4 regions of the Bacillus sp. ISL-75 genome follow, and region 4 is predicted to be linked to each of the others. Evidence: predicted binding sites of a transcription regulator. Region 4 holds the regulator's gene; each other region holds the start of a gene.
What was found. Region 4 encodes Rex, which represses fermentation and respiration genes when NADH is low (regulators of the CRP and FNR family bind a similar motif). Its sites were predicted from a motif close to TTGTGAAATATTTCACAA; they were not measured.
Positions count from the first base shown of each region.

Region 1: a site for Rex is predicted at 1,005-1,022, ahead of J7E63_RS06695 (AtpZ/AtpI family protein). Genes of this name have one in related genera too.
Region 2: a site for Rex is predicted at 1,435-1,452, ahead of J7E63_RS12490 (DUF3147 family protein). Genes of this name have one in related genera too.
Region 3: a site for Rex is predicted at 1,242-1,259, ahead of J7E63_RS13865 (formate/nitrite transporter family protein). Genes of this name have one in related genera too.

Region 1 is NZ_JAGGQX010000015.1:43,003-45,209, forward strand. It holds gene J7E63_RS06690 (S8 family serine peptidase) at 1-801, shown strand, start outside; gene J7E63_RS06695 (AtpZ/AtpI family protein) at 1,176-1,400, shown strand; gene J7E63_RS06700 (ATP synthase subunit I) at 1,403-1,777, shown strand; gene atpB (F0F1 ATP synthase subunit A) at 1,800-2,207, shown strand, end outside.
Region 2 is NZ_JAGGQX010000027.1:26,018-28,224, forward strand. It holds gene J7E63_RS12485 (acyl-CoA dehydrogenase family protein) at 1-966, opposite strand, end outside; gene J7E63_RS12490 (DUF3147 family protein) at 1,240-1,383, opposite strand; gene J7E63_RS12495 (YpzG family protein) at 1,637-1,789, shown strand; gene J7E63_RS12500 (GNAT family N-acetyltransferase) at 1,979-2,207, shown strand, end outside.
Region 3 is NZ_JAGGQX010000030.1:30,546-32,752, reverse strand. It holds gene J7E63_RS13870 (VanW family protein) at 1-198, opposite strand, end outside; gene J7E63_RS13865 (formate/nitrite transporter family protein) at 384-1,208, opposite strand; gene J7E63_RS13860 (methylated-DNA--[protein]-cysteine S-methyltransferase) at 1,577-2,128, shown strand; gene J7E63_RS13855 (SpoIID/LytB domain-containing protein) at 2,161-2,207, opposite strand, start outside.
Region 4 is NZ_JAGGQX010000051.1:33,440-35,646, forward strand. It holds gene ystJ (NADP-dependent malic enzyme) at 1-750, opposite strand, end outside; gene J7E63_RS20075 (redox-sensing transcriptional repressor Rex) at 908-1,564, opposite strand; gene moaC (cyclic pyranopterin monophosphate synthase MoaC) at 1,601-2,098, opposite strand.

The DNA of each region.
Region 1 (2,207 bases), on a different contig from region 4:
ACGGCAAAACCGCTCGCAAAGTCTAATAGCGTTGACCGTACGGCGGCCATCCCGAACGCAGCCGGACGTAAGACCACTACCATCAACGGGCGAACCCTTGGTACACAGGGAGAACCCGCCTACTACCGCACCTTTGAACAGGGGGCAGGCAGAATCCAGGTTGACGAAGCGATCCAAGCCACCACACTCGTCACACCGAGCAGTATCCGGTTTGGGAAATTTACGGAACAGAGTGATGTCCATAAAGCCTATCTTCATGTCGAAAATACAAGCCAGCAAGACCAGCGTTATTCGTTTGATATCCCGCCATATATCGATGGACTGGAATGGCGGCTGCCGCTTTCGTTTACGCTCGAGCCTCAGCAAACAAAGGACATAACGGTCGAGTTGACGGTCGACCCGCAGGTGTTTAAAGGGAAAATTCACGACGGATATCTCCGCTTGCAGGCGGGCGGGGCATCAGTTCGCATTCCCTATCTTTATGTTTTAGAGGAGCCGGACTATCCACGGGTCATGGGCTTTGATTTTGCCGAAGGAGACAAACCAGGACAGTACCGCTATGAGGTGTATTTGCCGGGCGGGGCGGAGGAATTTGGGATTGCCTTGTTTAACCCGGAGGATTATCGTTTTGTCGGCTATTTAGATACGATTCCCAATGTGAAAAAGGGACTTGTTCGCAAGGACATCCCAGACGACCAGCTTCCAGCAAACGGGACCTATTTAGTAAAGGTTTTTGCCAAAAAGGCCAGCAAAGAGGACCATATCCAACGGATGATCACGATTGAGAGGAAAGAAGACTAAAAAGCAATTTTAAGAAAAGACCTTGTCCACACCAAGACATGGTCTTTTTAACAAAATCATAATAAAAGTTCATAATATTGTACCATTAGTATAATTATAATTGTTCACAAAATAGACACAAAATGAACAAAATTCCTTCACAATTTACTCTACAATAAGATTGTTGAGTAAATTCCAAATTGGAAAATACTTCAGGAAATACTTTGTGGCATAATTCACGTAATTTAATTGACATTGACAGGGTGCTATTGTATGCTAACTAAGGGTGTAAATGATAGGGTTTTCATGTAAATAAATCTATCTAAAGATAGTATTTAGGTTATGGATATTACTTTTTGCCCGATTGACATTCTCTCAGAGTGAGGATGTGTTATATGCGTAAAAACAACCGCAACCCATTACAAGCTATGGCTTTAATGTCCGCAATTGTCTCCCAATTAGTAGGTTCCATTCTAATAGGTATTTTCTCAGGCAGATGGCTGGATCAGCATTGGGGTACCGAACCAATTTTCTTAATAATCGGACTGCTTATAGGTCTTGGAGCGGGTACCTATTCCATGCTCCTTTCAATCCGCCATTTCTATTCAGGAGATAAATAACTATGCCAGATTTCAGAGTAATGTTCAACAGGCAGCGCAAATGGATTTTTTACTTGTTGTCCATTTATGTTCTAGGCTGGGGTTTCACCTCGTACCAAACCATATTTCTAGGGCTGATTCTTGGGACATGCTTTAGTTATTTGAATCTTTGGATACTAGTTAGAAAGACGGAGAGCTTTGATAAAAAGGTTACAGAGGGCAAAAAACCCAAGTCGTTAGGTTCGCTCTCGAGGATGGCTGTGGCGGGAATTGCTGCGTTAATCGCATTAAGATACCCAGAGCAATTCGATATGATTAGTTTAGTGATAGGATTAATGACATCCTATATTGTCATTATGATAGATTATTTTTACCATGCATTGCATGTACATAAATGAAGCGGAAGCGAGGTGAGTTTACATGCATCATGAGGTTCCAGAGTTTAAATTTATGGGCCTTTGGTTTAACGGCGCAAATATGCTGATGATCACAGTAGCAAGTCTAATTGTTTTCCTAATAGCCATTCTTTCTACACGAAAGCTGGCAATGAAACCTACAGGGATGCAAAACTTTTTTGAATGGGTGATGGACTTTGTTAAAGGGGTCATCAACAGCACGATGGATTGGAAAGAAGGCGGAAGGTTCCACATCCTTGGAATTACATTAATTATGTATATTTTTGTATCCAATATGTTAGGTCTTCCATTTGCGATTGTGGTTGATGAAAAGCTTTGGTGGAAATCACCAACGGCCGATCCAATCATCACTTTAACACTAGCAGTTATGGTTTTGGCACTATCCCATTATTATGGTGTCAAGCTAAAAGGT
Region 2 (2,207 bases), on a different contig from region 4:
CATCGATGCTACGTGTCGATTATCTTCCCCATGATCTAGAGTAAAGGCAGCGTTCAAGACTAGCCATCTTGCCGCTTCAATTTCAACCGCAGAATCTGCGATTTGCCATTGGATTGCTTGTCTTTCAGCAATCGGTTTCCCAAATGTGACCCGTTCCTTGGCATAATCAATCGCCATTTGCAGCAAGCGTTCAGCGGCACCGACTGCTCTTGCCCCAACAACCCAGCGTGCAAACCCAATCCACTCGAGACCAAGATTATAGCCCTTGTGTAATTCACCCAGGATATTTTCCTCCGGAACACGGACATTATCAAAAACTAAGCCGGCTGGACCCCATTCTCCCATTGTATGGATATATTCTGATTTCCAGCCCATATCGCGATCGACAATAAAGCATGTAACCCCTTCGCGGCCTTGTGTTGATTGATGTCGTTCCTTATCGGTAATCGCTATCGCCATAACGAAGTCCGCTTCGTTTCCTCCAGTAATAAATGTTTTTTCACCATTTAGAACCCATTCACTGCCGTCTTTCACTGCTGTCATTTTAATATTTCTGGTATCAGAACCAGCACCTGGCTCGGTCATTGCAAAACAAGACTTTTTCTCGCCATTAATCGTCGGAAGTAAGTATTTTTTCTTTTGTTCTTCATTACCATAGTAAAGAATATTATCTGCACCACCGCCGAACTGGAATGGGACAAAGGTTTTTGACACTTCCATTAACACAATTGCCATCATCATTTGACCAAGATCTGCACCACCATATTCCTCTGGAGTGTTAATTCCCCAAAAACCAGCTTCCTTCGCTTTAAGTTGCAGCTCTTTTAGTTTACTTGCAGGTAGACTCGGTTTACCTTCTCGTTCATTGCGGAGTACATCGTTTTCAAGGGGAATAAGTTCTTTTTCTACGAATCTTCTAATTGTTTTTTGTACCATTTTTTGTTCATCAGTCAATCGTAAATACATACCATTCACTCCATTCTTATTCTTAACATCAAATTTAATGCCGTTAAAATATAATATGCTGAACCGTTTGTAGGCATACCTACCGGTTGGTATGTTACCTTTATTTTATTCCGAACTTTCAGATAATACAAGTTAATATTTTCCTAAAAAAAATTCTCTAGCTATGGCGCCAAAGAATTTTTTGTTAACTATATACATGACTAACTACTTTTCATGCTGCCCGCTCTCTCAAGGTGGAAATAGTAAGTGAACTTCCAAGCCAAAATAGGAGACCTAGAATGATACTAAAAGCAGGAAATGCACAAATATTCCACCGGCTTTCTCCCCTAACTTCTTTGCTACGACAGTACAGGCAACTACAGCTAGACCTCCCAATAGGAATCGAAGAAGCAGTCCGCCAAGTAATAAACTAACCATTTTAAATTCGCCTCTTTTATTGTTTTGACATGCTGTTAAAAATAATTTTCTTTGTGAATTGAATCACAATAATTCGATGTATTCATTTTAACTCATTTCTATGACTATGCCATGTCAACGTTTTATTAACGTTTTTGAAGAGATTTCTCATTAAATTCAAGTTTGATGACTATTTTCCTGTCATTTTACAAAAGATAATGGTGATATTCATTAGAATATCGTCGTTTCAAATCCTTTGATGAGGTGATTTTAGATGAGTTATAAAGACCATTTAGATCCGCACTCAGAGCTCTTTCACCAACATACGACGCGTCCAAAACGTCAAAATTCACAAGTGAATGGGCAAACTCAAGTGACGCATAACACGATCATCTTAAGGAGCAATGCCAAGGCCCACCGTTGGTAAGGCTTAGGAAAAGAAACGAGTAATGGCAGCATAAACAATTACTGTCATTAGAAATGACCTTTTCTCGAATAGCAATTTCGAGAAAAGGTTTTTCTTTTTCTAAGTAATTTGTTATTTCAATATTGATAATGTTTGTTCCAAAAGATATCATAAAATCTATTAGGAATAAAAACAGGAGTGGTGCATGACATGTTTGATGACTTTACGATTAGAGATGCCGATATGTGTGATTTGCCTGTAATTGTTGATATATACAATACAACCATAGCAAGTAGGATGGTTACAGCCGATCTTGAACCAATATCAGTAGAAAACAGAGTTCAATGGTTTAACGAACATTCATCAACCTTTCGTCCATTATGGGTTGTAGAAAATCAAGGAGTAATTTGCGCATGGGTTAGTTTCCAATCTTTTTACG
Region 3 (2,207 bases), on a different contig from region 4:
ATCAATGACATTTACCGTAATTGGTTTTGGTTTTTCTTCTTTCTGTGGTTCTGGTGGTGTTTTATTGGGCTTTTGTTGTCCTTGTTCAGATACTTTTTCTTCAACTTTCTTTACTGTTTTCGTTTTTTCTGTACATCCGGCAATAATTATTAAGCTACAGATTAATAAAATTGATACTAGCCACGAGCTCTTTGTCATTTCCCCTACCTCTTATCCTTTATTTTCATGCAGTAAATGCTGACCTCCAACGAAGTCCATTCATTCTTGGATTTTATTCCCGTTTGCATGTCAATATGACTTATAAGTATTGATTAATATGCAAAAAGCCCCTTAGGTGTAAGGAGCTTAATCAGTGAAGATATATGATTTTTTTGACCTGTAAATTATCTTACGCTGCTTTTCATCATTGGTTGAACCACTTTTGGTTCCGAATATGTTCGTTCATTTTTCTTATAGGCGTGCCAATATGCGAGTGCGATAAAGACAGATCCGCCAACCGCATTGCCAAGAAAGACAGGGATAAAATTTTCAATATATCCTAGCCAAGTAAAATGGCCGGCAAATATTGCTGCAGGAATCACAAACATATTCGCTACAACGTGTTGGAATCCGATTGCGACAAATGCCATCGTTGGAAACCAAATACCTGCAATTTTTCCGACCATATCGTCTGCCCCATAACAAAGCCACACTGCCGCTGCCACCAGCCAATTGCAGCCAATCCCCGAAACGAATGCTTGGAGAAAGGTTGCTTCTAATTTATGGTCAGCAATACTAATCGTTCTTTCCAAGAAGGGGCCGGATTCGGTAAGTCCAACCAGATGTCCAAAAAAGTATGCTACAAAAATAGCTCCGATAAAGTTACTCACCGTAACAAGAAACCAGTTATAGACAACCTGTCTAGTGCTAATCTTGTTCGCCATTCGAGCTAGCGGCACAGCCATCATATTTCCTGTTAATAGCTCACCACCTGCAAGCAAGGTGAGGATAAGGCCGATTGGGAAGACAGACGCACCAATCAAACTGCTTAACCCCTCTAAATTTCCTGTTAAAGTTGCTGTGACACGGATGAAAAGTAAATAACCTAAAGCAATGAACGCACCTGCTTCAAAACCTAATATCAGTGTTTGTAAAGGAGGGTATTTTGATTTTTTCACTCCATTTTCAACGGTAATTTCCATGATTGTTTCGGGTTTACTATATCCCATATGATATACTCCTTTTTAAATGAACCATTTAGTATGTGAAACATTTAACATACTTCTATTTTATAACAAATTCTTCTAAAATCCTGTGAATATTTCTTTAACTATTTTAGAGCGCTTACATTTACCTTTGTAATCTTGCTTTTATATTCAAAATAGCTTACTTCCCTTACTTAATAGAGGTATACTGATTCCAAGGTGATATGGTAAAGAGTATAGAAACACTACAGGAGTTACGAACGGAGACGAATGGTCTAACAGATCAGTATGTTAGTCGGTATCCCAAACCCGACCCATCTTGCTACACTTTTTAAAAAATAACCAGCCATACTCCATCAGAGTATCGCCATATGATCCGAAAGGAATAAAGAATGGAGTTTTATACAATGGAGAAAATTTATTGGAGTTTGTTTGTATATGGTCCATGGAAAATGTATCTCGCAGCAACGGTAGATGGACTTTGTTATGTTGGGTCCAATCATAAGGACTTCGAAGAACTGGTGACTTGGGTCCAAAAAAAACTCCCGCATCACCTTTTGGAGCGTGATGATAGAAAATTACAACCTTTTGTAGACGAATTCACCGAATATTTTCAAGGAAAGCTCACGTCTTTTACCTTTCCAATCGATTTTCACGGGACTCTCTTTCAACAATCTGTTTGGAACGTATTAAATGAAATTCCCTATGGATGCACACATACTTACTCAGAAATCGCGGAACTCCTGCAGAAACCTAAATCGGTACGTGCCGTTGCCGCTGCAATTGGGGCAAACCCGATATTAATTACTGTTCCTTGTCATCGTGTGATTGGTAAGAACGGGAAGTTAACTGGTTTTCGCGGCGGTTTAGATATGAAGGAAAAACTGTTAGATTTGGAAAAAGAACCCTCCACTATGAAAGGTGTAATCACACATGCTAAATAAACCAAAAAGGCAGAGAGAGGTCTCTGCCTTTTTTATTTTATATATTTACTTGAAACATAACCTGTGGCTTTACCAAATT
Region 4 (2,207 bases):
CGCTAACGTTCCTTGTTTTTGCTCGCGATTTGTCATTTGCGCCATTTCATCTTTGAATCGATTCATTCCGAATGGACGGCCTTCATAAATAATTCCTTTTGTATCACATAAAATAACATCCTTCACGCCCATATGCAGCAGGAGCTTAACAATCGCTACTCCAGCTGAACCTGCTCCGTTTACTGCAACACGAATATCTTCAATTTTTTTATCCGCTAATTTTAACGCGTTGATTAGACCAGCGGCTGTTACAATCGCGGTTCCATGCTGGTCATCATGAAAAACAGGAATCTCGCAGGCTTTGCGGAGGCGGTCTTCAATTTCAAAGCATTGCGGCGCAGCAATATCCTCCAAGTTCACTCCGCCAAATGTTGGTTCTAGCAGCCTGACGGTTTCTACGATCTGGTCTGTGTCAGTGGTGGCCAAGCAAATGGGAAAGGCGTCAACATCTGCGAACGATTTGAATAACACGGCCTTTCCTTCCATCACAGGCATCGCAGCTTTTGGTCCAATGTTTCCAAGCCCCAGAACCGCTGTCCCATTGGATACAACTGCGACTAGATTGCCCTTTGAGGTATAATCATAGACTTTATTTTCGTCTGCATAAATTTCCAAACACGGCTCTGCCACACCAGGTGAATAGGCTAGGCTTAAATCTTTTGCATTATGTACTCCCACCTTAGAATAAATCCCAACCTTGCCTTGGTGTTCCTTGTGCATTTTTAATGCTTCATCTCGTAAAATTGACATTGAATTTCCCCCACTTCCGTTAGTAACCGCTTGCATTTCATCTACCTACATCTTAGTCCATAAGAAAGTATTTTTATAGATTATGTAATTAAAAAAAGCAGGGATTTAATCATACAAAAGGCCTTCCACAAATTTCGTGGAAAGCCTTTTTAACTAATTATTCTTCATCTATTTCCACCGTTGGATAATGCTTTAAAAAGTAGACTAGCGATTGAAGCTCCACTGCCAAGTCAATATGATGGACCCTTATTAATGGTGGAACATTTAATCTTGCTGGAGTGAAATTTAAGATTCCTTTTACATTCGCTTGGACCAGTCGATCGGTTATCATTTGTGCGGCAGGAGCCGGAACCGTTAATATCGCCACAGAAATATTAGTTTCTGATAAAACCTTCTCTAAATCATCCATAGGATGAACGGGTACCTCGCGAATCATGGTTCCCATTTTGTCGGGATCCACATCGAAGGCGCATTCTATTTTTGTGTTATTATTTTTTAAAAAGTTATAGTTTAAAAAGGCAGTCCCAAGATTTCCGACTCCTATTAAGGCAACCTTAGTTAATTCATCCTGATCTAAGGTCTTACGGAAGAAGGATATTAAGTAATTAACATTATACCCATAGCCCTTTTTCCCTAACGCACCGAAATATGAAAAGTCGCGGCGAATCGTTGCTGAGTCTACCTTTACTGCTTCACTCAATTCCGCTGAAGAGACCCTTTGCTTGCCGGAACTATGCAGGTTTTTTAGAAATCGATAATAGAGGGGCAGCCGTTTTGCTGTCGCCTGTGGTATTTTCGTTGTTTCATTACTCATAATCTCCCACACCCCATGAATGGTTTAGTTAAAAATTTATTTAACTCTTTCATCTCTTTTAAAATCACCGTTTTTACCGCCCGTTTTTTCGACAAGATACGTCGGGCCAATTACCATACCTTTATCAACGGCTTTACACATATCATAAACTGTTAAGGCACATGCGGATACGGCTGTTAACGCTTCCATTTCCACGCCTGTGCTCCCCTTCGTTTTAACGGCTGCAGCAATATATAATTGATAGTTCTCATCCTTATCCTGTTCCCAAGAGAAAGAAATATTAACACCTGTTAATGGAATCGGATGGCACATTGGAATAAAATCCCATGTCTTCTTTGCTGCCATGACAGCTGCTATCTGGGCCACTGCTAAGACATCGCCCTTCTTCATCTCATTATTAGTTATTTTATCATAAATTTCTTTACTAACGGTAATGCTGGAGTGAGCAAGCGCCGTACGTGCCGTTTCCGGCTTATCACTGACGTCGACCATTTTTGCTCTGCCTTCTTCATTAAAATGCGTAAATTCTGCCATATAAAAAATCCTCCCATCAAATCATACACTATTTTACCTTATATGTGTGTGAAACTTTGAACTAAATATTACATTTTTTGACGATTTAGGACCCTTACTCCGCTAATAA